2 regions of the Neobacillus sp. BP17 genome follow, and region 2 is predicted to be linked to the other one. Evidence: riboswitches for the same ligand, from Rfam matches in the RefSeq annotation. Region 2 holds a riboswitch; the other holds the start of a gene.

Region 1 (11,472 bases), 2.1 Mb from region 2:
TCATCATTCTCATAGCGCTCTTTTGCAATCTTATTAACGTAGGCTAGCTCTTGTTCATTTAATTGATAAGGCTCTAGTTCAACATTTAGACCTTCCGCAAAGCCCTTATAAAAAGCTTCCTTTGCTTCCTCAAGAGAAATTCTCCTCGGACTAATAGCGTTGATAGCAACCGCTTTATCCTTAAAGGCTTTCCTCATTCGTTCCTTTACCCTTTCACTAGGATATTTAAATAAACTAAATAATTTATCCTCATCTAAATCCAACAATATGGATCCATGCTGTAATATGACTCCCTTTTGCCTTGTTTGTGCACTGCCAGCTACCTTTCTGCCTTCGACCACAAGCTCATACCAACTTGGGGCATCAAAGCAAACAGCAGATCGAGGGTTTTTTAATGCATCTCTTTCCTCCGCTGTTTTTGGGACAGCAAAGTATGCCTCAAGTCCTAAATGGTGAAATCCTTTTAAAATACCTTCAGATATCACACGATAGGCTTCTGTCACTGAATTTGGCATTTCTGGATGGTCTTCAGAAACGATTACACTGTACGTAAGCTCGTGTTCATGAAGTACTCCACGGCCGCCTGTAGGTCTCCTGACAAAACCTAATTGATGAGCCTTAACCGCCTCCATATCAATTTCCTTTTCCACTTTTTGAAAATATCCTACTGACAGGGTTGCTGGATTCCAGCCATAGAATCGAATCACTGGAGGAATTTTCCCCTCACTATGCCAATCGAGCAGCGCCTCATCTAAAGCCATATTAAAAGATGGTGAACTATTTCCAGTATCAATAAAACGCCAAACTTCTTTTTTCATTATAATGACCTCATTTTTTATATTATTACGAGTTTAAGTCTACCAAAATCTGATATAGATTCAAAATAAGATGTTTCTGCTATAATTAATTTAGGAAGTTTTGAAAAGATTTTTTAGCATTCATCTTTATCTTTATGAGATTGGCTTATATAATAAACTAGTGCAGGAAAGCTTGAAAGGAGCAAAAAGAAATTGAGTTCACTTTATCCCTTATTAATTATCATTGCAGCAGTTATCATCTATTCCGTTTTCACCTATTTCTATCAGAAAAGGATTGTTAAAACGGTAACAGAAGAAGAATTCCGTGCGGGATACAGAAAGGCACAACTAATAGATGTTCGTGAAGCAAACGAATTCGAAGGCGGCCATATTTTAGGATCACGTAATATCCCCATGTCACAAATGAAAATGCGCATGAAAGAAATTCGACCTGATATGCCGGTATATTTATACTGCCAAAGTGGGATGCGCAGCGCCCGTGCAGCACAATTCTTACACCGAAAAGGTTACCGGGATCTAACCCAACTACAAGGCGGGTTTAAAAAATGGTCTGGTAAAGTTAAAACGAAGAAATAATGAGATAAACAAGGTTCCGTATTTCGGGGCCTTTTTTATTTTGGCTGTGTTAAAGGTTAATGTTGATTTTGGCACTCTGATGATTGGAGTGGAGGGCGCGAAGACTCCTGCGGGAGTACGGGGCTGGGGAGACCCCACAGGTGCTGAAAGCGCCGAGGAGGCTCCCCGCAACGCCCGCGGAAAGCGAAGCGCCTGGAACGGAAATCAACAGACAAGTTTAACACAGCCTTTATATAAAAAATAGAGAAGGTCAGATTCCATTTTCGAATCTGACCTTTCTAATATTTAAGCTTTTTGATATTTTAAGACTGGCTTACGAGCAGCTTTTGTTTCATCCATACGGCCGACCACAGTTGTATGTGGGGCTTCTTGAACGATTTCTGGATTTTCCTCAGCTTCTTTAGCAATTTGGATCATAATATCGATGAATGAATCTAATGTCTCTTTTGATTCGGTTTCTGTCGGTTCAATCATGATACATTCTTCTACATTCAACGGGAAGTAAATGGTTGGCGGATGATAGCCAAAATCGAGCAGTCGTTTCGCAATATCTAATGTGCGGACACCTAATTTCTTCTGACGTCTTCCGCTAAGGACAAATTCATGCTTACAATGACGATCAAATGGTAGATCGTAATATTCAGCAAGCCTTCTCATCATGTAGTTCGCGTTTAGTACAGCATACTCTGTTACTGCTTTTAATCCATCCGGACCCATCGAGCGAATATATGTGTACGCACGAACATTAATGCCAAAGTTTCCGTAATATGGCTTCACACGACCAATTGACAGTGGGCGATCATAATCAAGAACAAACTCATCGCCTTGTTTTGTGATAATTGGTTTAGGCAGGAACGGAATCAAATCTGCTTTGACACCGACTGGGCCAGAACCAGGACCGCCGCCACCGTGTGGGCCTGTAAACGTTTTATGAAGGTTTAAGTGAACCACATCAAACCCCATATCTCCCGGACGTGCTTTTGAAAGAACCGCATTTAAGTTAGCTCCATCATAATAAAGCTTTCCACCTGCTTCATGAACAATTTCAGCTAATTCAAGAATGTTTTCTTCAAATAAACCAAGCGTATTCGGATTGGTTAACATTAGTGCTGCAGTATCTTCACCAACCACTCTTCTTAAATCTTCAAGGTCAACTAGACCATGTTCATTGGATTTAACGGTAATGGTTTCTAAACCTGCAATTGTTGCTGATGCTGGATTTGTCCCGTGTGCGGAATCAGGAACAATAACTTTTGTACGTTTCATATCACCGTTGGCTTCATGGTAAGCACGGATCATCATTAAACCGGTCCATTCCCCATGTGCTCCAGCTGCTGGCTGCAGAGTCACTTCATCCATCCCGGTAATTTCAATTAAATGCTCCTGCAAATCATATAAAAGTTCAAGTGCACCTTGTACAGAACTTTCATCTTGCAGCGGATGGACATGTGCAAAGCCGTTAAAGCGTGCTACATTTTCATTAATTTTTGGATTATATTTCATTGTACAAGAGCCGAGTGGATAAAATCCTGAATCAACACCATGATTTCTTTTTGATAGTGCCGTGTAGTGGCGCATAATATCAAGTTCTGAAACCTCAGGAAGTTCTGGCTCTTCCGTACGAATATAACCATCAGGAAGAAGTCCATTGAGATCTAGCTCTGGTACATCCATTTCTGGCAGACTATAACCGATGCGGCCTGGTGTGCTAAGTTCAAAAATGAGTGCCTGGTCTTGATTATGCATGGAAATCCCCCAATTCTTTCACTAGAGTATCAATTTCTTCCTTAGAGCGTTGTTCTGTTACAGCAATCAGCATATGGTTAACAAGATCTGGATAATCACGACCCAAATCATAGCCGCCAATAATTGCTTTTTGTAAAAGCTGTTGATTAATTTCTTTGACAGGTTTATTTAATTTTACAACGAATTCGTTGAATGAATGACCATCATATACCACTTCAAAGCCAGCTTCCTTAAATGCATTTTTTGCATAATGAGCCTTTTGTAAGTTGGCAGCCGCCATCTCACGTACACCCTTTTTACCTAAAGCTGTCATTGCCACAGATGCTGCAAGGGCATTTAAAGCTTGGTTGGAACAAATATTTGATGTCGCCTTATCACGACGGATATGCTGTTCACGAGCTTGCAAGGTTAAAACAAACCCACGACGGCCTTGGTCATCTGTCGTCTGTCCAACAAGACGTCCAGGAACTTTTCTCATCAACTTAGTAGTAACTGCGAAATAGCCGCAATGAGGGCCGCCAAAAGCGGTTGGAATTCCAAATGGCTGGGCATCACCAATAACAATGTCAGCACCAAATTTACCTGGAGGTGTTAACACCCCAAGGGATAATGGATTGCTTGAAACTACAAACATGGACTTATTTGCGTGGATAATTTCTTCCAGCTCTTTTAAAGGCTCGATTCGTCCAAGGAAGTTTGGATATTGGACAATAACAGCTGCAACATCCTCATTTACGAGCCCTTTTAATGCTTCTAGATCCGTAACTCCATCTTTCACAGGTACTTCGACCACATTGAGGTACTGACCCTTTGCATATGTTTTAAGAACATCGCGTGCTTCAGGATGTACGGCACTAGAGACTATAATTGTTTTTCTTTTTGTATGGCCCGCACTAAGCATTGCTGCTTCAGCAAGTGCTGTTCCGCCATCATACATAGAGGAATTGGCCACATCCATGCCAGTTAATTCACAAATCATCGTTTGAAATTCAAAGATTGCTTGAAGTTCACCTTGAGATATTTCTGGTTGATATGGTGTATAAGCTGTATAAAATTCTGATCTAGAAATAACATGGTCGACAATAACAGGCATGTAATGGTCATATACACCTGCACCAATAAAAGAAACATTTCTTTTTAGGTCAGCGTTCCTGCTAGCCATATTAAACAGTTCTTTCATTAAGGCTGTTTCAGACTTAGCTGCTTTGATATTGTATTCACCCTTAAATTTTACTTTTTCAGGGATATCGCTAAACAGTTCATCAATAGAGGAAACACCAATTGCCTCGAGCATAGCATTCTTATCTTGTTCAGTCATAGGTAAATAGCGATGTTTCATAAAACTAACTCCCTTCTGTTATTTCTTTTCTCTTTTATAAAAAGGTGTTGGAACGACAGTAGCCTTTAAGCGTTTACCGCGAATCTCCACTTCAACAACGGATTCAAGCCCTGTAAATTCCGAATTAATTAGAGCAAGACCAATATTTTTCTTTAAAGTTGGTGATTGAGTGCCTGTTGTAACCTCACCAATTAACTGATCCCCACTATATACTGGGTATCCATGACGTGGAATCCCACGATCAATCATTTCAATTCCTACCAATTTTCTTGGTAAGCCCTTTTCCTTTTGTTGGATTAATGCTTCTTTCCCAATAAAATCAACTTCCTTGGATAATTTCACGGCAAAGCCAATCCCTGCTTCTAGTGGTGAAATTTCTGCAGAAAGTTCTTGGCCATAAAGTGCTAATACTGCTTCAAAACGCAGTGTATCGCGGGCACCTAATCCAACAGGAATTACTCCGTCTTCCTTACCTGCTGCTAAAATATCTTTCCAAAGATCAACTGCATCCTCTGCATCACAATATACTTCAAAACCATCTTCACCGGTATATCCTGTTCTTGATACTAAGGATTTTTTCCCATTAAGTATTACTTCTTGCTGGAATTTGAAAAAACCAATCCCACTCAAATCCGTATTCCCAGCGAGCTTTTGCAGTACTTTTTCTGCAAGTGGTCCTTGAAGGGCAAGCTGCGCTGTTTTTTCTGATAAGTTTTCTAAAGTAACATCTCCAGTTACATGGTCTTCAAGCCACTTATAATCTTTTTCAATATTTGATGCATTAACAACTAACAGGTAATGATTGTCCTCAATTTTATATACAAGAAGGTCATCGACAGTACCGCCATTTTCATAACACATGGCCGTGTACTGGGCACCGCCATTTTTAATTTTTGAAATGTCATTTGTCATCATTTTTTGTAAAAAATCCAAGCTATTCTTGCCTTTTACTTCCACTTCACCCATATGGGAAACATCAAATAATCCTGCACGTGTGCGAACAGCTTCATGCTCTTCTTTAATGCTGGAAAATTGAACTGGCAGCTCCCAACCACCGAAATCAATGGTTTTTCCTCCCCATTCCTTATACACATCAAAAAGCGGAGTTCGTTTTAATTCAGACATTCTTAATCCCCCTTCAATCTTTGGCACATACTATTCTTAGGATAACCATAAAAAAGGACAGAAACCTCCCATGTAAAATTAGGAAGGTCTCTGTCCTTGCACCTGAAAGTTTACCTTTAAAGGCTTTCCCCTTTGGTGGCTGTAAATGTCTAATCAGCACTCTCCAGAGCTGCGTCAAACAAGAGTTCTTTTGCCTGAGAGATTCACATTTCTGCTTGCTCCTTCGGCGCTACAAAGGTAGTCTCTCCCCTTGTTATCATTCGCATTATAATATTATCCAAATTGGTCATACTAATTATACTTATAAAATAAATTACTTTATTAAAATATTTAAAACATTCAAGACTATAATCATCCTACCATTAAAATAATACATTGGGCAATAATTTTATTTGAAAGAATAAAGCTGGAAATTGTAAAAAAGGAGTTGACACCATGTCGATCGAAATTGAATTTGATTCCTCTTGGAAGGATGATTTTTTACATAGAATCGATAACGATGGTCCATGGGGGAATTGGGAGCTTTTTAAACTAGCAATTGGAGTAGAAAAACATCTCGTTGTTCCTGATTTCAACGGTTTATTGGCACCAAGTCATTTATCTAATTTAACCCCGCTTCCACACCAGCTCGAAACAGCGAAACAAGTAATTGAAAATATGAACGGAAAAGCTATCCTTGCTGATGAAGTTGGGCTCGGAAAAACAATTGAAGCTGGATTAATTCTAAAAGAATATATGATACGCGGATTGGTGAAAAAGGTATTAATCCTTGTCCCTGCTTCTTTAGTTACACAGTGGTCGACCGAGCTAAATAGCAAATTTTTCATTCCTGCTATATCACAAAGAAAAAGCTATGTGTGGGAACAGTGCGATGTCGTCGTATCCTCGATTGATACAGCAAAACGTAATCCACATCGCGACATTATCTACCAACAAGACTATGATCTCATCATCATTGATGAAGCACATAAACTAAAAAATAACAAAACAAAAAACTACGAATTTGTTCAAAATCTGAAAAAGAAATTTTGTTTATTGTTGACGGCAACACCGATTCAGAACCGAGTCGAGGAAATTTTCAATCTGGTTTCGTTATTAAAACCAGGACATTTAGGGAGCGAAACGGCATTCTATGAAAAATACAAGCGTGATGCACGATCCTTAAATGATGATGAACATTTAAAAGAATTAGTAAACAAGGTCATGATTCGGAATAGGCGGGCAGATACAGGAATCGAATGGACAAAACGGCATGTTGAGACGATTCCAATTGAATGTACCCCTGAGGAGAAAGATCTTTACGAGTCAATTACAAACTTAAAAAGTGAAGGGAATTGGGTACAAACTAGTTCATTCTCAGTCATGACGTTGCAGCGTGAGGCATGCAGCAGCAGAGAGGCCGTTTTTTATACATTAAAGAATATGCTGCAAAAAAAGGAAAATCCAACTCCAGCTTTCGAAGAACAAATTCAATATTTAATGAAAAAGGTCGAAGCTGTTCAGAAAAATTCCAAAGCGGAAAAAGCATTAGAGTTAATTCAAAAGGTAAATGATAAAGTGATTATTTTCACAGAATATCGAGCCACTCAAATGTACTTACAATGGTATTTAAAACAGCATGGAATAACATCTGTCCCTTTTCGCGGCGGGTTTAAGCGCGGGAAAAAGGACTGGATGAGAGAATTATTTCAAAAGCATGCACAAGTTCTAATTGCGACAGAAGCGGGCGGCGAAGGAATTAATCTTCAATTTTGCAACCATATAATTAATTTCGATTTGCCATGGAATCCAATGCGGCTAGAACAGCGGATTGGTCGTATTCATCGTCTTGGGCAGGAAAAAGATGTCATGATTTATAACTTTGCAATAAAAAACACGGTCGAGGAGCATATCTTAAAGCTTCTTTATGAAAAAATCCATTTATTCGAAAAAGTAATCGGCGAACTGGACGATATTTTAACAAAGTTGGAATTTGGCAATATTGAAGACCACTTAATAGATATATTCGGACAATCCTCTACTGAAGGGGAAATGCGCATAAAAATGGAAAACTTATCATCAATGATTGAATTTGCAGAATCGATGAAGAAAGGAGATTCCCATGCAGCAGCAGGAAATTCATAACTTTCTATTGACCTATTTTCAGGCTAATGATTGTGAAATTGTAGAGAATGGCCCTGGATATTTAATGGTTCAGTTAACAGTGGAACTTGACAAGGAATTAATGAACCGCCCTTTTTACTGGCATTATTTAGAAAAAACAGGCGGGATTCCAAATCCGATGAGGCTAACCTTTATCACGAATCAAGATGCAGCTCCTGAAAATATAAAAGGGGAAATCATTCATTTTGGTTCTCCTCGTCTACATCAAATTTTTGCTTCAACTAAGAAACTAGCCAGCTATATGCGGCTTTACGAAAATCATTGCCATCAGAACAGGCAGACCCCCTTGCTGCCATGGCTATGTATGAATGTTAAAATCTCATATCAATGTGATCGTAAGCGTGATATTTTTAAGTCCATCGGTTTACAACTCATAAACGGAACAATGGTCGAAGATTTCCATGACAGGCTTCTGCAAATACCGTTAACACCAAAAATTCCGGATTATTCCTTTACCTTATCACCATTAGTGAGGCCGCAGAGTGGGATGTCAAGGATAGAAGCGTATCTAACTTCCGTGATTGAGAAAGATGACCACTCCTGGGCTGAAGACGCAAGAAAACGCTGGGAGCAGGATTTACGACTCTTAAACCATTTTTATGAAGATGTCGAAGAAGAAAATGAAAACTTCGAAACGGAAAAACTAGCCCTAAAAGAGCAATACGAACCAAAAATATCCATATCCTTCATCAACGGAGGCCTCTTCTATCTAACCGACAAAGCCATATAAAGGCACAAAATGAGGGTGTCAGGCACCATGTGAAAATTTCACATGGTGCCTGACACCCTTAAAATATTTTGCTGAAAAAATAAAAATATTTTTTGAAAATAAAGAAGGATAAGCAGGAACGCTGTCGAATATTATCAAATGAAAAATATTAAAGGCGGTGGTACCTATTGTTAGCGCGATAGAAATCTTAGCAAATCGAATTATTGCCGATGCGGCAAGGAATCAGGCAACAGATATTCACATTATTCCAAGGAAGAATGACACACTCATTCAACTACGATTAACCAACAAACTCATTCCCCGACTATCCCTTCCTAAAGACGAATGCGACAGATTAATTTCACATTTTAAATTCACAGCCAATATGGATATCGGTGAAAGAAGACGGCCACAAAGCGGAGCATTTTTTTGTGAAGTTGGCGGACAATTAATGGGTTTAAGACTATCCACGCTTCCTTCTAATAACAGAGAGAGCCTTGTCATCCGGCTGCTCCCACAGCAAGAACAAATCCCTTTTCACCAACTCTCACTATTCCCGTCAATGACACGAAAACTACTTGCCCTTCTCAAACATGCTCATGGACTTATCATTTTCACCGGGCCAACTGGCAGCGGCAAAACAACTACACTTTATTCCCTTTTAAATGAAACAGCCCACCTATTTCACCGCAATGTCATCACGCTCGAGGATCCCATCGAAAAAAACTATGACTCCGTCCTGCAAATACAGGTCAATGAAAAAGCAGGCGTAACATATGCGACTGGTCTAAAGGCAATTCTGCGTCATGACCCAGACATTATTATGGTCGGTGAAATTCGCGATGCTGAGACGGCAAAAATCGCAGTAAGAGCTGCCTTAACAGGCCATCTTGTCCTCTCCACAATGCATACTCGCGACGCAAAGGGGGCAGTTTATCGCCTGCGAGAGTTTGGTGTGAATTGGTTAGAAGTTGAACAGACACTGATTGCCATTACTGCACAAAGATTGGTGGAACTCTCGTGCCCTTTTTGCGAGGGGGATTGCACACCTATTTGCTATTCCTATAACAGATGGAAACGCGCAAGTGTGTTTGAACTATTATCAGGAAGAAATTTACACGGGGTAATGAAGGCAGCCCAAGGTGATAAAATAAATACGCGTTACCGCACCTTAAAAGATGTAATAAACAAAGGTATTGCCCTTGGTTATATTCAAGAATCTGAATACGAGCGATTGGTGTATGATGATGAATCGTCATAAATGGACAGTGAATGAACAAGCAAATTTCTTAAGAAGAACTGGTGAACTTTTGGCAAGGGGATATCCAATTGCACTTGCAATTGAATCCATAGCATTACAATTACCCTCAAAACGAAAGGAGGAACTTAATGATTGTTTAGAAGAATTGAAAAAAGGTCTACCATTTCATGTTGCACTAAATAATCTTGGCTTCCAAAAAGATTTAGTCGGTTATGTCTATTTTGCCGAACAACATGGCTGCTTTGCGGATGCTCTGCTGGAGGGAAGTGAACTTGCATTACTTAAAGATAAAGATTTACACAAGCTTCTAAAACTGCTTCAGTATCCTGCTTTGCTCATTGTCATTACAGGATTTCTATTTATTTTCGTCGAAAATACATTACTCCCAAGGTTCACAAGTCTTTTTTCGTCCCTTGGTCTAGAAGCAAATTTTTTTATGAATGTCGTTTACGCTTTCGATCGTTATTTTCCAATCGTGATCGGCATCTTGCTTTTTACTCTATCATTGGGAGCAATGTATTATTTGCTGATATTTCGAAAGCTCACCGTCCTAAAACAAAGGGCACATCTAGTTCGCATCCCAATTGTTGGCAGGATCCTCAAATTACTATTCACTCACTACTTTTCCATTCAACTAAGCTTCTTACTTTCCGGTGGATTATCGGTTTCTGAAGCACTACTACTTTTTGAACAGAATCTCAGACATCCTTTTTACAGTCACTTAGCTGCTGCAATTAAATGTAAGCTAATTACCGGAGAAAGATTAGAGTCAATTTTGGCAACGATGTCATACTTCGAAAAAGAATTTCCGATGATTGTAAAACATGGACAAGAGAATGGAAAGTTGGAGCAGGAACTGCTATTTTTCAGCAAGCACTGTATCACAAACATGGAAGAAATGATTCAAAAACGCTTAGCAACTATTCAACCTATTCTTTACATCATTATTGGATTTCTTGTCGTGTCAATGTATTTAGCTATTCTTTTACCCATGTTTCACCTGCTTGATGGTATTTAAAAAAATTGGAGGTTAGTTAGAATGATAAAAAATGAAAAAGGTTTTACATTAATAGAAATGATGATTGTTATGCTAGTAATCTCAGTACTGTTAATTATTACAATTCCTAACGTTGCTAAACATAATTCAAATATCAACAATAAAGGATGTGAGGCCTACGTGAAAATGGTCCAGGCTCAAGTTCAAGCATATGAAATGGACAAAAACAAAATCCCCACAATTGCGGAACTAAAATCAGAAGGATATTTAAAGGAAGACTCAAAAGGTTGTCCGAATGGGAATACAGTTGCAATAGACGTTGATGGCAATGTAACTTCAACTGAAAGTAACTAATCCCCAATGAAAAACGATCAAAACGGCTTCACTTTAATTGAGTCCCTGTTAGTTCTCTCCATCTTCATGATTATCTCCTCAATTACAGTTTTCTCCTTAAAACCGCAGCACTCAGTCCTGGAGGATGAGGCCTTTTTAACCCAATTAAAAGCAGACCTATATTATTCACAACAATATGCTATCTCTCATCAACATGAAGTATCCGTTGTTATTCTTCCAACGCAGTTTAAGTATTACATGTTTTTGAGGACCGACATGCCGCCAATCCTCGTACGAAATTATTCAAGAAATATTTATCTTGCTGAAGCTTCCATACCCTTATATTTCAAATTCCTAAACGATGGAAATGTGAACCAGTTTGGTACCTTTCTCATCCAAACCAAA
Region 2 (11,472 bases):
CAAGGGTTTTTTTTGGAACTTGCTCCTTCGGTGGCGTGTAAAAATTGCACTCTCCCACAACCGTCATCCGCTCTATTTTTTTATTATTTTCAGAATAATTGTTACTGGAAGCCAAGTCAAGCTTTTTTTGAAAACGGTATCAAAAATGGATCATAAGACATTTTTGAGTTACCTATTAATTTTCTGCTATCTTTTCCTGATTGACTTGATCTGCATAGTTTGCCTTCATATTCCGCATCTTATAGATGGCAATTAGTAAAATAAACCAAACTGGAGTTACAAACAAGGCAACGCGAGTATCTTCTGCAAGTGCAAGCACAACCAGAACAAATGCTAGAAAAGCTAGGATCAAGTAATTAGAAAATGGATAAAGCGGCAATTTAAATTTGTTTATTTTTGCTAGATCTGGTCTTGTTTTTCGGTATTTCAAATGGCTGATAATTGTAATCCCCCAAATAAAGATGAAACATACGGTAGAAATACTTGTTATTAGGGTAAATACTCCTTCTGGCATAACATAGTTCAACACAACGGCAATTAAAATGACCACAGTTGAAAAGAGCAATGCATTTGAAGGTACTTTACGGGAAGTAAGTTTTGTAAATGGTACAGGTGCATTTTTATCTCTGGCAAGTGAGTATACCATACGGCTTGTACTGAAGATGGCACTGTTACAGGCCGAAGCCGCGGAAGTTAGAACGACAAAATTGACAATACCAGCAGCTGCAGCGATTCCAACCGCCACGAAGACTTGAACAAATGGGCTTTTCGCAGGATTTATCGCGTTCCATGGATAAATACTCATGATGACAATAAGGGCTCCAACGTAGAAAATCAAAACTCGAATAGGAATATTATTGATGGCCTTTGGAATTACTTTTTCTGGGTTTTCTGTTTCACCTGCTGTAAGTCCTACCAGTTCAATGCCAACAAACGCAAACACAACCATCTGGAATGAAAGAATAAACCCATTTATGCCATTTGGAAACCAGCCGTCATGGCTCCATAAGTTCGTGAAACTGGATGCTCCTGCATTGGTGGAAAAGCCTTTAATAATCATGAACACACCGATTACAATGAGTGCCAGTATCGCGATAACTTTAATTAATGCGAACCAGAATTCCATTTCGCCGAAAAGCTTGACAGTAGCGAGGTTCATACCTAGCAAGATGACAAGCGCAATTAATCCTGGCATCCACTGTGGTACAGAGGGAAACCAATATTGAGTATAAAGACCAACTGCTGTTAAGTCTGCCATTGCAATAGATATCCAGCAAAACCAGTAGGTCCATCCCGTGATAAAAGCTGCCATATTACCTAAATAGTCTCTTACAAAGTCAACAAAAGAATGATAGTTCAAATTGGTTAAGAGCAGTTCCCCAAGTGCCCGCATGATCAAAAAGCAAATGACACCTGTAATTAAGTAAGCAAATAATATTGATGGACCAGCTAAATGTATAGATTTTCCGGCACCTAGAAATAATCCTGTTCCGATTGCTCCACCAATAGCGATTAGTTGTACGTGCCTATTTTTTAGGCCTCTATCCAATTTCTGTTCCTGCATATGAATTCCCACCCTCTACTTTTTTATTTTGAAAAAGGTCAGTCCCATCCCATTAAAATTCTTTCTCCTCCTTATTTTAAAAATGAGTTAATTCCTTAATCAGTAGAAAAAAGTTATAAAAAAGCCATTTAAGAAGTGTTTTTGATGATCTTCACTTTTTATATGGCTATTGCTAATGTAGGGTTTAGTAGTGATTAAGTAGAATTTCGTTAATTTTTGCAACAAAAAAAGGACAGAAGAAGGCAATGTTTCACCTTCTCTGTCCTTTTACCTGAAAGTTTGTTCCGCATAAAAGCGAATCCCCTTTGGTGGCATATATAGAAATATGCACTCTCCAGAGCTACGTCATGTAGTGGTTCTTTTTACCTGAGAGATTAATTCCAAGGATTTTATGGAACTTGCTCCGTCGGCGGCGACATTCGTCACTCTCTCCCAATACAATCAATCGTAAAATATTAAATTATCTAAAAATTGAAAGCGTATTCACAATGCTATATTCTCATAAACATATTCCTTTGTCAATCCAATAATAAATAAAATTTTGAATTTTCTTTTTTTGAATAACAAAAAATAGCCCTAACAAAAAGTAGGGCCTGAATGAATATTTTTATTGGCGTTAAGTTAAAAGAAATCAAAAAATGACGATTTTATCGCTGGAATCTTTTTTTCGAAAAGATCTATCTCAGTCTTGGAACCTTTCAAATATCCCATTTCAAAAAGTTCCATCGGTCTCTTGTACCCGAATAGAATCGCTGAAAGGGAGTTAATATTTAATTGAATCCCTTTTTTAGGAGGATGAACACATTGACCTCCCGTTTTTTCTTTAAACACCCTGATTTCTCCCTTTCCTAGCAGATAACTCCCATTATTCCATGGTGCATGTGTATCTTCAAGATGGAGGAACAGTGGCTCATTTTCTTGTAGAAACGGAAATTTCAGTAAACATGCTTCAGCGTCGACAACCCTTGCCATAAAATAGGGAGCTAACTCATTTTTCACCTTTGGCTGCGGCAGAAAATAAGGAAATGGATCGTGAGTTGCAAGAGTCATAGTAACTGTTTCAACCATGGAGTCATGCTGGCAGATAAAATTCCATAGCCCTTTTCTCGCATCGTGGTCAAGAGTAACCAGCTCCTCCACATCCATTTTTCTATCCTTCACTTGGTACAGAAGATAGCCCCTTGCCTCGTTCGAGGAATGGTAATATACAACAAGCTGCGAATCCTCATTATAAACGTGTTTTTTCCACCAATTTGTATCGCGTTTTAACATTCCGGTATGTTGCGTGGAAAATTGCTGGTAAATCATTTCAATCTCCTCATTATGGGACTCTCTGGAATATCTCTTTATAAAACCTGTCTGCGTTTCAAGGAACTTAAGGTTTGCTTTTTCAAACGTTAATTTCTTCTGTTCACTTAAAACCTCCCATCCATATTTCCGATAAAAAGAGATATCAAATGGGTGTAAAAGCGATACAATCATATTACTATTTCGCATGTGTTTCAAAGATTCGACAATGAGTGCGTTTACATAACCGTTTCGTCTAAACTCTGGGTATGAAGCAACTCCAGCGATTCCACCCATTTTCCATTCGGCATCCTTCATGAAAATGGTGAGTGGCATAATATGCAGTTTCGCAGCCAGATTGTCGTCTTCATCCCATATTCCTAGAATAGTATGATTTTTCAATGATTCTTTTCTAGCCGGTATATCAACTTCCGGAATCTTATATTGAAAAGCATACATTGATAGTTTCATTGCTTCTAAGTATTCATTCTCGGTAATTTCTTTTACCTGCATTTAACCCAATCCCTTTCATTCCTCGACGTTAGTATATTTATGATTTTAATGATAAATCAATATGCTTATTTTTCCAACAATATTTGGAAATCAGATATGATCTTTACTTCAAATATAAAAATCAATTTCTTCTAAAAAAGCCTCGTTTGCTTATTGGGTTTCCCAACATAGCAAACGAGGCGGCCCTAACAATATTAGTTTAAACCTCTCTGGTATTGCTTACCTTTTCTCTAGTTAAAGCATTTTTAAACTGCTCGATTAGAATAGGAACGATTTCAAAGGCATCGCCAACAATTCCATAATGGCAATTCTGAAAAATGGGAGCCTCTTTGTCCTTATTTATGGCAATAATTAACCCGGAGTTTTTCATTCCCACAATATGTTGAATCGCTCCGGAGATTCCAATCGCAAAATATATTTTAGGCGTGACCGTTACACCGGTTTGCCCGACTTGATGAGCATGGTCGATCCAACCCGCTTCTACTACATCTCTGCTGGCACCAACCGCTCCTCCAAGCGTTTCAGCCAATTGGTGGATGATCTGAAATCCTTCGAAGCTCCCTAATCCTTTCCCACCTGCAACAATAATGTCCGCTTCGTCGATTCGTACTTTCTTTACTGTTTCCTTTACAATTTCCAAGACCTTTGTCCGAATATCTTCTTCCTTTAGGGGTATAGTTTCTTGAACAATCTTGCCGCTTCTCCCCGGCTCCGGGTCCAGTGCCTTCATGACTTTTGCGCGTACTGTCGCCATTTGCGGCCGGTATTTTTTACATAAAATAGTCGCCATTATATTTCCGCCAAAAGCCGGTCTGCTCGCCAGTAGTAAACCTGTTTCCTCTTCCACATCAAGTTCCGTTGTATCCGCTGTCAAACCTGTCGGAAGATCGGTGGCAACAGCACTTGCCAGGTCTTTTCCTGTTGAGGTGGCCCCATAGAGAATAATTTCTGGCTTATATTTGTCAGCACACTCCAGCAGCGCCTTCATGAAAGTTTCAGTCCGATAATGTTTAAAGATAGGTTGATCATATACATACACAGTATCGGCTCCATATTCAAAAACGGTCTTTGTTAATTGTTTAACATTTTCCCCGATTAGAATACCGGCCAATTCCACTCCCCGCTTGTCTGCCAACTTCCTACCGGCACCCAGTAGTTCTAGGGATACGGAAGCAACTACACCATCCTTTTGTTCAATAAATACCCAAACACCTTTGTAATCTTTGAAATCCAATTACACTCCCTCCTTTGTTTCAAACAACTCTTTCTTTTCTAGCAGGACAGAGAGCAATTGCTCAACTTGTGCGGATGGGCTACCTTCAAGGAACGTGCCCCCTGCCGGTTTCTGCGGAGCCCATACTTTGGAAACAATCGTTGGAGATCCCTTCAATCCAAGCTGTTTAATATCTACCTCTTCCAAGTCATCGACAGACCAGATGTGAGGATTATATCTGGCTGCTTTCAGCATGTTTGGCAGCGGAGAATAGGGTACTTCATTAATTGTTTTTTCAACAGAAAACAGACATGGCAATGTGGACCTTACGACTTCATATCCTTCCTCAAACTTGCGATGAACAATAGCATATCCTTCCTCTTGATTGACTTCCGTTACTTTATTCACAGACGTAAGGGGTGGAATATCGAGACGTCGAGCAATTCCAGGTCCGACTTGCCCGGTATCTCCATCAATGGACATTTTCCCGCAAATGATTAAATCAACGGGTTTCGTTTTTGCAATTTTTTCAATCGCCTTTGTTACGGCATAGCTCGTTGCCAATGTATCCGCACCTGCAAACCGGCGGTCCGTGATTAAATATCCCTCATCGGCACCTATCTCAATACACTTTTTAATAGCGGTAACCGCAGGAGGCGGCCCCATTGTTACAACAGATACGATTCCTCCATACCTATTCTTTAGACGAACCGCCTCTTCAACAGCATGAGCATCATACGGATTCAAGATCGCGGGCGCTGTCCTGCGGTCCATCGTGTTTGTTTTTGGATTCATCTTAATAATTTTGGTGTCAGGCACTTGCTTGATACAGGCTACAATATGCAGCATTTAACCCCCCCCTTTATTAAAAACACTTAGTTACATTAGTTAAAATAATATAAAACTAGCCGGCTGTTCTCTGGTTAAGAAGCCTTTTTACTCCCGTTACATTTACTTTATTAGAAGAGATGTCCATACATTCGAACTTTCTAACAATATCTATGTAAATGTTGCAAATGACAGAAGTTTTGAACTCTTGTTTGTTAGCCAAATATAGAATAAAAAAACACGACTCTTATTAATTTTGAGTCATGTTTTTCATCTGGCGCTTTTCCTTAATACAAATCACGCCTATCACACCAATCATAGAGAAGATAACTGGAGTAATGAAACCGTAGTAGTATCCATTACCCACACTACCTGAAGCTGTCAGAAAATGATCCAAAATATATCCAAAAATGCTTGGCAGCAATACCGCACTTAGAAATCCGCCTGTATTCGCAAACCCCGATACAATGCCGGATTCTATCATCGGAAAAGATTGGCGAACGACAGCAAAAGTTAAGGCACTTGCCCCGTAACCAAAGCCAATGATAAAGAAAAGCAGAACGAGCATGGAAAAGGGTGGATTCCCCTTAAATAAAAGAAAGAAGGACCAACTCAATAAAATCATAGTATGAACAATAACATAAGGTCGTTTAATTGTGTCTAATCGACTCGAAATCCAACTAGTTAGAGGAGCACCAATAAGTGCTCCAATCAGTCCAATCATAATAAGTTGACTTGCATCTGAACGAGTCATTCCATAGACATCCATCCCATAAGGCACTGCCCACGAACCGATAAATCCCACATATGCACCTACAATCCCAAAGTGACAAAAAAATAAAGCCCACGCTTGTCGATTCGAGAATATTCTTCGTAGTATCGTAAACGTTTTTTCACGTGGTATCACTTCTTTAACAGCGGCCGATTTGGTAAGAAAGATTTGTTTTGCTTTTTTTATAAGAACAAAATAAAGAAGGATTCCACACAGACATAAAAGGAGTCCTGCTGAAAAAAATGCCCCCCTCCAACCAAGTAAGTTAATTAATATGGAGAACGGGACTGTTGCAAAAAGGAAACCTAGACTTCCCGTCATTCCCGCCAAACCAATTAATCGAACAAATTCCTTTACTTTAAACCATTGGCCCAAAATTAACACCATATTTACCCAAATGGTCGCATCCCCCGTCCCCGTCAGTATTCTGGCCAAAAAAAGGACAATTTCATGGGTACCAAGACTATACATGATTGTACCTATGCCAGTAAGTATGGCACCTATCACGAGGAAAAAATTGGGTCCAAACCGATCTGCCAAAATACCCATTGGGATTTGCAATCCTGTGTATACAAAAAATTGTATACTTGTAAGTAAACCAATCGTTGTAGCAGTTACATTAAAATCCTTCATCACTTGTTCTGTAATCAACCCCGGTGCAGTTCGTTGGCTCGCCATCAATAAATAAGTAAACATGACAGAAGCAAATACAATCCATCTAAATCTGCTATTTTGTTTGTCCAATGATTTCTACTCCTATTTTCTTTTACTCCTATTTATATGGATTTTCTTTATCGGTAGATGTGGAAAATTACCTTAAAATCTAATAAATGTTTCAAAATTCCATTTATTAAATATTATTTGTATGATATTATTTTTAAAAAAAGAAGGGGTTAACATATGGAATCCACATTCTCACCACCAAAAACAACATCTAAGACAAAAGTCATTGTCATCAATGCATTATTCATTGCCCTAACTCTTTTAGCTACGATGTTCATTAACATTAAGCTCCCAATTATGGGTAACGGAGGGCTTATCCATCTGGGCAACGTTCCACTTTTTATTGCTGCCCTGGTTTACGGCAAGAAAACAGGAGCCATAGCTGGAGCTTTCGGTATGGGGTTCTTCGATCTAATCTCAGGCTGGGCTATTTGGTCCCCATTCACATTTATCATTGTAGGTGCTATGGGCTTTGTAGTCGGACTTATTTCCGAAAAAGTACCTGGCAATAAAATGTTTGTTAACACTCTAGCAATTGCCACCGCATTAATAATTAAGGTTGTTGGCTATTATTTTGCAGAAGTGATCCTTTATAGTAATTGGATACAGCCATTCGGCTCCATCCCTGGTAACATCATGCAGGTCGTAATAGCAGGTATCATTGTAGTACCTTTAGCAGAACGCTTAAAGAGTAGAGCCTTCAGATAACTAAATATAAAGTGCAGAGTCTATTTTTTAGTTTATTCACGGAGAGAGGATATTTCCTCTCTTTTTTTAATAGGTTTACGTAAATCCATTTCATCTTACACCTTTGTCCCCCTCCCCTTTCTTCAAAAATGTAAACTCTCTCATAATTACCTATCTAATTGAATAGGATTAATGGTGACATGAAATTTTACAACCATTTTTCAGATTCCTTTTGGTTTTATTCATCCATTATTTTTTACTATTATTAAAAGTCCAATGTTTTTAGTAGTATAGAATAACTTTCTATTACAATATTAAAGGAGGGCAACTCAATGAGCGAGTTTGTTTCAGCATTTCATGGGATTCCAACCACATGCATTTCTGACACAATGCAAGGATTAAATAACATGGATCCATTAATTAAACCATTAAAAGAGGAATACAGGATAGCAGGTCGTGCCTATACTGTAAAAATGCCTGTTGGTGATAATCAATGCGTGTTACGTGCGATTCGTGAAGCCAAGCCAGGAGATATTCTCGTAGTGGATGCCAAAGGTGATAGCTATCGTACCATTGCAGGGGATTTTATCCTTGGACTTGCACAAACATTAGGAATTGCAGGGATCGTAACCGATGGGGTTATTCGTGACATCCTTGGTGTAAAAAAGCTTAATTTTCCAGTCTTCTGCAAAGGTACGACTGTTGCATCAAGTGCTAAGGGTGGTTGGGGAGAAGTAAACGTGCCGATTTCTTGCGGTGGAACCTCAGTAAGCCCGGGAGATATCATTGTAGCGGATGCTGATGGGGTTGTAGTCGTTCCGAAAGCTATTGAGGAAAAAGTATTAAGGAAAGCAAAAGAAAAGCTAGTTAAAGATCAAGAACGGGATGAGAAAGTTTCCGGAAAACCAGTTGAAGTAATCCGCTATTTAGATAGTATGTTGAAATAAATAGATAACCAAAAGAAGGGAAACGCGATAGTGACGTTTCTCTTCTCTTTTTTTCATTTTATTAGAAAAGAGAAAAGTACTTTAATGGGCTGCAATCTAGGATGATCATTCTACAATAAAATCCTTTTTTTTCCATATAAAAATTTCTTATAGATAAGTATAATTTTTATCAATTTTTATTATTCTGAAAATTATATTATTATCATCCGTATAGTACTTATATTTTTTTAATAAAGGCGCAACACAAATAATGATTAATAAATGGGAGAGAAAAAAATTTATGTCAATTTTACATGAAGAAGCATTAAGGATACATAAGGAAAAGCAAGGAAAACTTGGCGTTATGTCAAAGGTCCCCTTGCGTGATGCAAAGGATTTGAGCCTTGCTTATTCTCCTGGGGTTGCTGAGCCGTGTATGGAAATTTATAAAGATGAAAACAAAGTGTATGACTATACAATAAAAGGAAACCTCGTTGCTGTTGTCTCCAATGGCACAGCTGTATTAGGGCTTGGAAATATTGGACCTAAAGCCGCTATGCCAGTCATGGAGGGGAAAGCCTTATTATTCAAATCATTTGCAGATGTTGATGCATTCCCAATTTGCTTAGATACATCAGATCCAGACAAGATTGTCGAGGTCGTTAAATTATTAGAGCCGACTTTTGGTGGTGTGAATTTGGAAGATATTGCAGCACCGCAATGCTTCGAAATCGAAGACAGATTGAGAAAAATTTGTAATATTCCAATTTTCCATGATGATCAGCATGGCACAGCCATTGTAACCGCTGCAGGGTTAATTAATGCGTTGAAACTCGTTGACAAAAAATTAGAAGATATTCGTGTTGTTGCAAACGGCGCAGGTGCTGCAGGGGTAGCGATCGTTAAGCTGCTGCTTAATATGGGTGTAAAAGATGTTATTTTATGTGATACAAAAGGAATCATTTATGAAGGTCGTCCAGATGGGATGAATCGTTTTAAGGAGGAACTGGCACGCATCACTAATAAAGAACAAAAGCAAGGTACACTGGCAGATGCTCTTGTTGGGGCGGATGTATTTGTTGGAGTATCAGCAGCTGGTGCCGTTACAAAAGAAATGGTTTATTCGATGAATCGTGATTCTATTATATTTGCAATGGCAAATCCGATTCCGGAAATCATGCCGGAAGAAGCAAAGGAAGCTGGAGCATTTGTTGTCGGGACAGGCCGTTCGGACTTTCCAAATCAAGTCAATAACGTATTAGCATTCCCTGGCATTTTCCGCGGTGCTTTAGACGTTAGTGCAAAAGAAATCAACGAAGAAATGAAACTAGCAGCTGTTTATGCGATTGCTGGGTTAATTGAGGATGAAGAGCTTACCCCGGATTATGTTATTCCGGATCCATTTGATCCTAGAGTAGCTGCACATGTTGCCGCTGCAGTAGCTAAGGCTGCAATGGAAACAGGAGTTTCACAAAGGACTATTAATTTAAACGAGATCGAAGAACGTTTATTGGTATTAAGGGACTAACCTGTCATAGCTTAAATTCTATATTGCAATATATAAAAACAATATAATAAGGAGAGTGGACACAAATGAATAGTCCCCTCTCCTTATTTTTTTCTCCCCATTTATCAAACCTTGATTTTTTATATGCAAAAAAACTGGGACAGTGTTCCTGCCCCATGTCATAATTATTGTCAATCCATATAGCGAAGTTCTCTCAGATTATTCAAAATAGAAATTTCCTGTAATAATTTCTCTCCAATATTCGTTTCTCTTACCTTTTTTCTCTTTAATTCTTTATCTACCAATCTTTTTATTGATAAAACATCAGTACCGTTTAGCAGGACGTCTTCTTTTGAATTAAAATGCTTATGTGCGACGAGCTGCATACCATAGGAATTATAGAGTAATGTATATCCTGCAATACCTGTTGTTGATTGATAAGCTTTAGAGAAACCGCCATCGATGACAATCATCTTACCATTTGCTTTAATTGGATTTTCTCCCTCAATTTCTTTCACTGGTGTATGTCCATTTATAATACGACCCGAGTCAGGATTCAGATCAAATTCAGTTAGGATTTTGCGGCAAAAATCTTCATTTTCGCGTAAATGGTAGTATGGGTTCTTTCCCTCTTTATGAGTTGCCTTGTCCTTAATAAAGTACCTCTCAAAAGTTGTCATTTCTTTTTTTCCAAAGAGTGATGAATATTCTCCTGTCCATAAATACCAGACCATATCTGTCGCAAGATCATCTGTCTCCTCAGGATGTGCAAAAGAATGGCGTAAATAATGTTCAAAAACATCCAGTAATTCACGACCTGAATAGTTTTTATTTTCAATCACCATTTTCCCCATATTCCCTTCTTCATCTAAAGGAATACATCCATGTATTAAAAGGTTCCCGTTATATTTTAAATACAGACTACCTTTCTTCATAAGAAAATTCATATGTCTGGCCAGCTTTTCTGAATGCTGGATAGAAAATAATAATTTTTCCATAACCTGCTTTTCTTCTTCTAATAATTGATCAGGCTGCTCTGGATTTACGGTCGCAAAGCAAGTATTTTCTAGAGGGTAGGTTTTCCCATAAATCGTTATTTCATTTTTGTCATAATCAATTTTCTCCAGCAAAAGCCTTTTTGACATATTAAAATTCGGGCGTCTCTTTATAATAGGCATTTCGAGCTTAAACTGAATCATCGCAATTGCTTGATGAATTTTCGTTATTTGTAATTTTTCATGATCAGATAGTTTCTTTTCTGAATGTATCTTAGGCCTGAAAGCTGGATTGTCCTCATAGTATTTCTCCGCAAGATTCAGCAGGGGTCTAAGATTGATTCCGTATACATCTTCAATAATATCCAAATTGTCGTATCTTGCGCAGATACGAATGATATTAGCGAGACAAACCATTGAACCAGCAAAAGCACCTAGCCATAGTACATCATGGTTT

Evidence for each region. A riboswitch is a leader RNA that binds a small molecule or an ion and turns the genes downstream of it on or off. The one in region 2 is predicted to bind glycine.
Region 1: another riboswitch for glycine. It lies ahead of gcvT (glycine cleavage system aminomethyltransferase GcvT); the one in region 2 lies ahead of AC4QJR_RS10025 (amino acid permease).

The regions. Positions count from the first base shown of each region.
Region 1 covers NZ_CM184198.1:4,193,354-4,204,825, forward strand. Annotated here, with positions in the region: gene AC4QJR_RS20480 (lipoate--protein ligase family protein) at 1-818, opposite strand, end outside; gene AC4QJR_RS20485 (rhodanese-like domain-containing protein) at 1,011-1,394, shown strand; gene gcvPB (aminomethyl-transferring glycine dehydrogenase subunit GcvPB) at 1,680-3,140, opposite strand; gene gcvPA (aminomethyl-transferring glycine dehydrogenase subunit GcvPA) at 3,133-4,479, opposite strand; gene gcvT (glycine cleavage system aminomethyltransferase GcvT) at 4,498-5,604, opposite strand; glycine riboswitch at 5,777-5,864, opposite strand; gene AC4QJR_RS20505 (DEAD/DEAH box helicase) at 6,040-7,728, shown strand; gene AC4QJR_RS20510 (YqhG family protein) at 7,706-8,497, shown strand; gene comGA (competence type IV pilus ATPase ComGA) at 8,655-9,737, shown strand; gene comGB (competence type IV pilus assembly protein ComGB) at 9,718-10,755, shown strand; gene comGC (competence type IV pilus major pilin ComGC) at 10,777-11,088, shown strand; gene comGD (competence type IV pilus minor pilin ComGD) at 11,095-11,472, shown strand, end outside.
Region 2 covers NZ_CM184198.1:2,078,146-2,089,617, reverse strand. Annotated here, with positions in the region: gene AC4QJR_RS10025 (amino acid permease) at 176-1,564, opposite strand; glycine riboswitch at 1,908-2,009, opposite strand; gene AC4QJR_RS10020 (GNAT family N-acetyltransferase) at 2,186-3,364, opposite strand; gene AC4QJR_RS10015 (electron transfer flavoprotein subunit alpha/FixB family protein) at 3,564-4,598, opposite strand; gene AC4QJR_RS10010 (electron transfer flavoprotein subunit beta/FixA family protein) at 4,599-5,426, opposite strand; gene AC4QJR_RS10005 (MFS transporter) at 5,656-6,921, opposite strand; gene AC4QJR_RS10000 (ECF transporter S component) at 7,078-7,608, shown strand; gene AC4QJR_RS09995 (RraA family protein) at 7,920-8,534, shown strand; gene ystJ (NADP-dependent malic enzyme) at 8,815-10,041, shown strand; gene fbp (fructose-1,6-bisphosphatase) at 10,212-11,472, opposite strand, start outside.